2 linked regions of the Variovorax paradoxus genome follow. The protein of the gene in region 1 binds, or shares a complex with, the protein of each later gene. Links are inferred from orthologs where the notes say so. Each region holds a gene or a part of one and is shown on either strand. Other genes may lie near its edges. The genes, in order: QFZ47_RS17815 and dapF.

What was found.
Region 2: the proteins of QFZ47_RS17815 (region 1) and dapF are in contact, whole or in part, in a solved structure (PDB 5YGU), measured with the Escherichia coli proteins. The link is inferred for Variovorax paradoxus from one-to-one orthologs.

Annotation. Positions count from the first base shown.
Region 1 is NZ_JAUSXL010000002.1:3,005,367-3,008,668, forward strand. What follows is about bases 97-3,085. They hold QFZ47_RS17815 (RNA pyrophosphohydrolase), read right to left. Parts: upstream 1,931-3,085; coding sequence 1,262-1,930; downstream 97-1,261. Other genes in these bases: proB (glutamate 5-kinase), read left to right, coding at 97-653; QFZ47_RS17810 (CNP1-like family protein), read right to left, coding at 715-1,248; QFZ47_RS17820 (proline--tRNA ligase), read left to right, coding at 2,076-3,085. Also shown: more of proB, read left to right, coding at 1-96; more of QFZ47_RS17820, read left to right, coding at 3,086-3,302. UniProt on the Escherichia coli protein: Master regulator of 5'-end-dependent mRNA decay.
Region 2 is NZ_JAUSXL010000002.1:1,065,384-1,068,625, reverse strand. The notes cover bases 59-2,987. They hold dapF (diaminopimelate epimerase), read left to right. Parts: upstream 59-1,045; coding sequence 1,046-1,930; downstream 1,931-2,987. Other genes in these bases: QFZ47_RS08770 (YdcF family protein), read left to right, coding at 2,622-2,987; QFZ47_RS08775 (DUF484 family protein), read left to right, coding at 1,927-2,625; QFZ47_RS08785 (I78 family peptidase inhibitor), read left to right, coding at 630-1,007; QFZ47_RS08790 (LysR family transcriptional regulator), read right to left, coding at 59-573. Outside these bases: more of QFZ47_RS08790, read right to left, coding at 1-58; more of QFZ47_RS08770, read left to right, coding at 2,988-3,242. UniProt on the Escherichia coli protein: Involved in the succinylase branch of the L-lysine biosynthesis and in the biosynthesis of the pentapeptide incorporated in the peptidoglycan moiety. Catalyzes the stereoinversion of LL-2,6-diaminopimelate (L,L-DAP) to meso-diaminopimelate (meso-DAP).

The sequences.
Region 1 (3,302 bases):
CGCTGGTGGCCAACCTGGTCGAAGCCGACGCACTGGTCATCCTCACGGACCAGAAAGGCCTCTACACGGCCGACCCGCGCAAGGATCCGGACGCGAAATTCGTGCACGAGGCGGCGGCCGGCGATCCGGCGCTCGAAGCCATGGCGGGCGGGGCGGGCTCCAGCCTCGGCCGCGGCGGCATGATCACCAAGATCCTCGCGGCCAAGCGCGCGGCCGGCTCGGGCGCCTCCACCGTGATCGCCTGGGGGCGCGAGACCGACGCTTTGCTGCGCCTGACGCGCGGCGAATCCATTGGCACGCTGCTGGTGGCGCAGACGGCCAAGCACCAGGCGCGCAAGCGCTGGATGGCGGACCACCTGCAACTGCGCGGTGCGGTCACCGTCGATGCGGGTGCGGCGGCCAAGGTGCGTGCCGAGGGCAAGAGCCTGCTGCCGATCGGCATGACGGGTGTCTCGGGAGAGTTTTCGCGCGGCGACGTGATCGCCGTGCGCGATGCCGACGGGGTCGAACTCGCCCGCGGTCTGGCCAATTATTCGAGCGTCGAGGCCCGGCTGCTGTGCCGCAAGCCCTCGTCGGAATTCGAGCGCTTGCTGGGCTACGTGGCGGAGCCGGAAATGGTCCACCGCGACAACATGGTGCTGATGCGCAGCTGAGGCCGGGTTGGAATGGAAACGGGGCCCTTCAAGGCCCCGTTCGATCGTCTGCCGCCCTGCCTTATTGCAGCTGGCGTGCCGGGTCTCGCATGTTCGTGACCATGTCCTTGACCGAGACGCGGGGCGCATGGCCGCGGCACAGGCCCTGTTGCGCCAGCTGCCTGGCATAGCTCGAGTTCAGGTCGCGGAAGCTCTTCCACTCGGGCCGTTCGACCTTGCTCCAGGCGCCGTTGTTGTATCGCGCGTAGCTCTTCACCTCGTCGGTCGAGCAGCGCACGCCTTCGTAGAAAGCGTTCAGCGCCGCGTCCCCGCCACTGCGGCTGGTCGCGACCACCACGTAGCGCACCACGCCGTCGCCGGTGATCGTGATGGTGGCCGGATCGACGCCGAACTTCAGCGACATGTAGGGCGGCATCGCGATCGGCTCGAGGCGCTTGACGTCGAAGGCTGGCGGCGGCGGGGCTTCGCTTTCCTTCCATTCGGCGTCCGTCTCGTAGCGCTTGGGCGGCGGCGGCATGCCGGCCTGCGCCCAGTCGGGATTGTCCGTGTCGTGTGTGCCCGATGCGCATCCGGCAAGCAGGGCCAGGCATACCACGAGCAGCGCGCTCTCAGTGCTGCGACGGAAAGAAGGGCGCTTTGTTGTGGGGAGGAGAAGGTTCATCGCTCGCGGAATTAATGTCGGGATGCGGGTCGAAACTGCCGCCGGGCGGCAGGTCCAGCCCCGCGGGCGCGCCGCCGTCGGGCGTGTGGCGCTCGAACTCTCGGGCGCGCACATTGCTGCGCAGGAAGCGGTTGCGGAAATCCTGCCGCGGCAGGTAGCGAGCAAGCTCGGTCAGTGCCATCTCGTAGACGCCGCGTTTGAATTCGACGACCACATCGAGCGGCACCCAGTAGTCGTGCCATCGCCAGGCGTCGAATTCGGGGTGGTCGGTCGCGCGCAGGTTCAGATCCCAGTCGTGACCGATCAATTGCAGTAAATACCAGATTTGCTTCTGGCCCTTGTAGTGGCCCCGTGCGTCACGGCGGATGAACCGATCCGGCACCTCGTAGCGCAACCAGTCACGGGTACGGGCCACGATGCGCACGTGCTCCGGATGGAGCCCGACTTCCTCGTGCAGTTCCCGGAACATGGCTTGCTCGGGACTTTCGCCGCGGTCTATGCCGCCTTGCGGAAACTGCCAGGAATGCGTGCGTATGCGTTTGCCCCAGAAAACCTGGTTTCTCTGGTTGAGCAGGATGATGCCGACGTTGGGCCTGAAGCCGTCCCGGTCGAGCATAATCAAACCCCAATTTTTGAACTGAGTCGATTATGCATGCCGGGTTGCACACGGCAAGCGGCCAGTTCGAGGCCCGCGGGTTCCCGGAGGTCTCCCTGCCGGCATCCGTCTTCCCTACGACTTTGAATCCACCAGCGCGATCCCGATGAAAGCTTCCCGATTTTTTGTCTCCACCCTCAAGGAAGCGCCCGCCGACGCCGAGGTCGCGAGCCATCGGCTCATGATGCGCGCGGGCATGATCAAGAAGCTCGGCACGGGCATCTACACCTACATGCCGATGGGGCTGCGCGTGATCCGCAAGGTCGAGGCGATCGTGCGCGAGGAAATGAACCGCGCCGGCGCCGTCGAGCTCGCGATGCCCGTGGTGCAGCCGGCCGAGTTCTGGCAGGAGACCGGCCGCTTCGACAAGATGGGCCCCGAGCTGCTGCGCATCAAGGATCGCCATGACCGCGACTTCGTGGTCCAGCCCACCAGCGAAGAGGTGGTGACCGACATCGCGCGCCAGGAAATCCGCAGCTACAAGCAGCTGCCGAAGAATTTCTACCAGATCCAGACCAAGTTCCGCGACGAGCGCCGTCCGCGCTTCGGCCTGATGCGCGGGCGTGAGTTCATCATGAAGGACGCCTACAGCTTCGACCGCGACCTGGGCGCAGCCAAGGCCAGCTACCAGGTCATGGCCGACGCCTACCGCCGCATCTTCGACCGCTTCGGCCTGCGCTACCGCGCCGTGGCGGCCGACAGCGGCGCCATCGGCGGCGACCTGAGCGAAGAGTTCCAGGTGATTGCGGCCACCGGCGAAGACGCCATCGTCTACTGCCCCGGCAGCGACTACGCGGCCAACATGGAGAAGGCCGAGGCGCTCGCGCCGGCCGGCCCGCGCCCCGCGGCGGCCAAGGCGCTCGAAAAGACCCCGACCCCCGGCAAGGCCACGTGCGCCGATGTGGCCGAACTGCTCGGCGTGCCGCTGTCGACCACGGTCAAGTCGCTGGTGCTGGCCACCGACATCGTCGACGAGGCCGGCAACCCGAAGGGCTCGCAGGTCTGGCTGCTGCTCTTGCGCGGCGACCACGACATGAACGAGATCAAGGTCGGCAAGGTGCCGGGCCTGGACCAGGGCTTCCGCTTTGCAACACTGGCCGAAATCGACGAACACTTCGGCTGCAAGCCCGGCTACCTCGGCCCGCTGAACCTGAAGAAGCCGGTCAAGCTCGTGGCCGACCGCGAAGCGGCGGTGCTGGCCGACTGGATCACCGGCGCCAACGAGATCGACTTCCACATGACCGGCGTCAACTGGGGCCGCGACCTGCCCGAGCCCGAGCTGGTGGCCGACCTGCGCAACGTGGTGGCGGGCGACGCCTCGCCCGACGGCAAG
Region 2 (3,242 bases), 1.9 Mb from region 1 along the record:
GTCCGCGAGGCAGGCGTTCTGCCGGCCGTCCAGCAGGTGGCCCGCCGGCACCAGCAGCACCAGCTGGTCGACATTGCAGACAAGGGTCTCCAGGCCTTCGTGCGGCACGTTGTCGCCGATGACGGCCAGCTCCGCCGTGCCCTTCTGCACGGCGCGGATGCCGTCTTCGCTCAGGGCATCTTCCATGTCGATCACCACGTGCGGATAGCGGCGGGCGTACTCGGCCAGCACGCTGGGCAGGAAGCCGCCGAAAGCGGAAGGATTGGCACACAGCCGCAGATGGCCGGTGGCGCCCGAGTGCAGGTCGTCGACGGCCTGCACGAGCTGTTCCAGGCGCGCGATCACCTCGATCGCGTGCCGGTGCAGGGTCTGTCCCTCGGGCGTGGCGGTCACGCCGCGCTGGCCGCGCTGGAGCAGCGCCATGCCGCAATGCCGTTCGAGATCGGTGATGCGCTTGCTGGCCGCCGGAAGCGATACGCCGAATCGGTCTGCACCCGCGGTCAGGCTTCCACCATCGACAACCGCGACAAAAAGTCGCAGCGAGGTGAGATCGAAACGATTCAGATTGATCATGGCGGGTGGATTTGACCATCGCCGGCGCTACGATCCATTGAAAGACGCAAGACACCATGCCTATCCTCCATCGACCCGGTTTCATCTTTTCTCCGCGTGCGCGCGGCACCATGGCGGCCGCCCTTTGCGCGGCATCGCTCTTCATGGCGGGCTGCGAAACAAAACCCGAATTCCGCCCGCTCACCTCCGAGGTGCCGCCGCCGCCCACTTTCGTGACCGTGCCGAGCGAAGAAACCTGCCAGGCCGTGGAGGCGCGCTATGCGCTCGGCCAGGCCCTCGATCCGCTGCTGCTGGAGCAGATGCGCACGCGCACCGGTTCCAAGTCCGCACGCACTTCGGCCGTCGGCGCGCCGCTGCCGTCTCCGGCCGATCCGGGGCGGCTCAATGTGGACGTCGATCCGCAGGGCCGCATCAGCGGCGCGCGCTGCGGCTGAAGTCGAACGCCACCATTCCAGGGGCGGATAATCGCCCAATGCGAATCCGCTTTACCAAGATGCAGGGTGCCGGCAACGATTTCGTCGTGCTGGACGAAACGCGCGGCACGCTGGGCCTCACGGCCGCGCAGTACCGCTTCCTGGCCGACCGCCATTTCGGCGTCGGCGCCGACCAGATCCTCACGGTGCGGCCTCCCTCCAAGGGCGCGGCCGAGGGGGTCGATTTCCAGTACGTGATCCACAACGCCGACGGCGGCGAGGTGGAGCAGTGCGGCAACGGCGCGCGCTGCTTCATGCGCTTCGTGCGCGAGCACCACCTGACCGACAAGGACACGGTGCGCGTCGAAACGCTGGCCGGCATCATCGAGCCGCGCATGAGCGAGGACGGCCGGGTCACGGTCGACATGGGGCCGCCCATCTTCGAACCCGCGCGCGTGCCCTTCGACACCGCCGGCCTCGATTCGCAGCCCGACGGCGCCTGGCACAGCTGGCACCTGGCCCTCGGCACGCATGCCGAATCGGCCATTGTTTCGCTCGCGGTGCTGTCGATGGGCAACCCGCATGCGGTGCAGGTGGTCGACAACGTCGACACCGCGCCCGTGGCCCGGCAGGGCCCGCAGATCGAGCACCATCCGCGTTTTCCGCAGCGGGTGAATGCCGGCTTCATGCAGGTGGTCGACCGCTCGCACATCAAGCTGCGCGTGTTCGAGCGCGGCGCCGGCGAAACGCTGGCCTGCGGCACCGGCGCCTGCGCGGCGGTGGTGGCGGGCATCCGGCTCGGGCTGCTGGAGCACCGGGTCGACGTGCAGACGCATGGCGGCGTGCTCACGATCGGCTGGGAGGGCGAGGGGAACCCCGTGCTCATGACCGGCCCGGCCACCACGGTTTTCGAGGGGGACATCGAGGTGCCCGAGCTGCCATGACCAACTTCAGAAACAACAAAGACGACGCCATGAACCCGATCACCGAAGACGACATCGCCAACTACCTGGCGAACACGCCCGACTTCTTCGAGCGGCACGCCCAGTTGCTGGCGCAGGTGCAGCTCACCAGCCCGCACGGCAACCGCGCCGTGAGCCTGCAGGAGCGCCAGGCCGAGATGCTGCGCGAGAAGATCAAGGCGCTGGAGCATCGCCTGATGGACATGGTGCGCCACGGCACCGAGAACGTGGTCATCGCCGACCGCCTGCAGCGCTGGACCAGCGGCCTGCTGACCACGCGCGATCCGCGCAGCCTGCCGTACCGCATCGCGGTCGACCTGCAGTCGCTGTTCCTGGTGCCGCAGACCGCCATCAAGGTGTGGGACTGCGGCGCCGACTACCTCAACGAGGCCTATGCGCAGTGGGTGAGCGACGACGTGAAGGCGCTGGCCACCTCGCTGACCTCGCCCTACTGCGGGCTCAATTCGGGCTTCGAGGCGGCCAACTGGCTGCCCGAGCCGGCCGGTGCGATGTCGATCGCGCTGATCCCGCTGCGGCCCGATGCCGAGTCGCCGGCCTTCGGCCTCTTGGTGCTGGCCTCGCCGGACGCGCAGCGCTTCAACGCCGAAATGGGCACCGACTTTCTCGAACGCATCGCCGAACTGGCTTCGGGCGCGCTGTCGCGGCTGCGGCCTTGAGCGGGCAGCGCCGGTCCTGGCGGGCCGCCGCCCGGCCCGTGCTGTGGACGGTGCTGCTGGCCGCGCTGCTGGCCTACCTCGCTATCGCCGCGGTCATCTGGCGGCGCGCGGTCGAGGCGCTTGCCAATCCCCCGCAACGGCCGGCCGACGCCGCGCTGGTCCTGGGCAACCGCGCATTTCTCGATGGCAAGCCCAATCCCTGCCTGACGGGCCGGGTCGACACCGCCATTGCGCTGGCCGATGCGGGCCTTGCGAAGCAGCTTGTGCTGTCGGGTGGCGTCGACAAGGAGGACGGCCGCATCGAGGCCGAGGTGATGCAGCGGCATGCGCGGGCCCAGGGCTACGCCGGGCCGCTGCTGCTGGAGCCGGCATCGACTTCGACCCGCCTGAATCTCGCGATGTCGCGTCCGATGCTGCAGGCGGCGGGCATCCACGGCGTGATCGTGGTGTCGGAGCCCTACCACCTCTGGCGCGTGGAGCGCCTGGTGCGGGCCAGCGGTTTCGACAAGGACTTCGACGTTCAGTACGCCGCCGCAAGCACGCGCTGCTGGCGCCGCTGGGGCATGGTTTTCAAGGGTGCGTTGCGCGAGCCTCTGGCTGTCGTGAACAATGCGTTC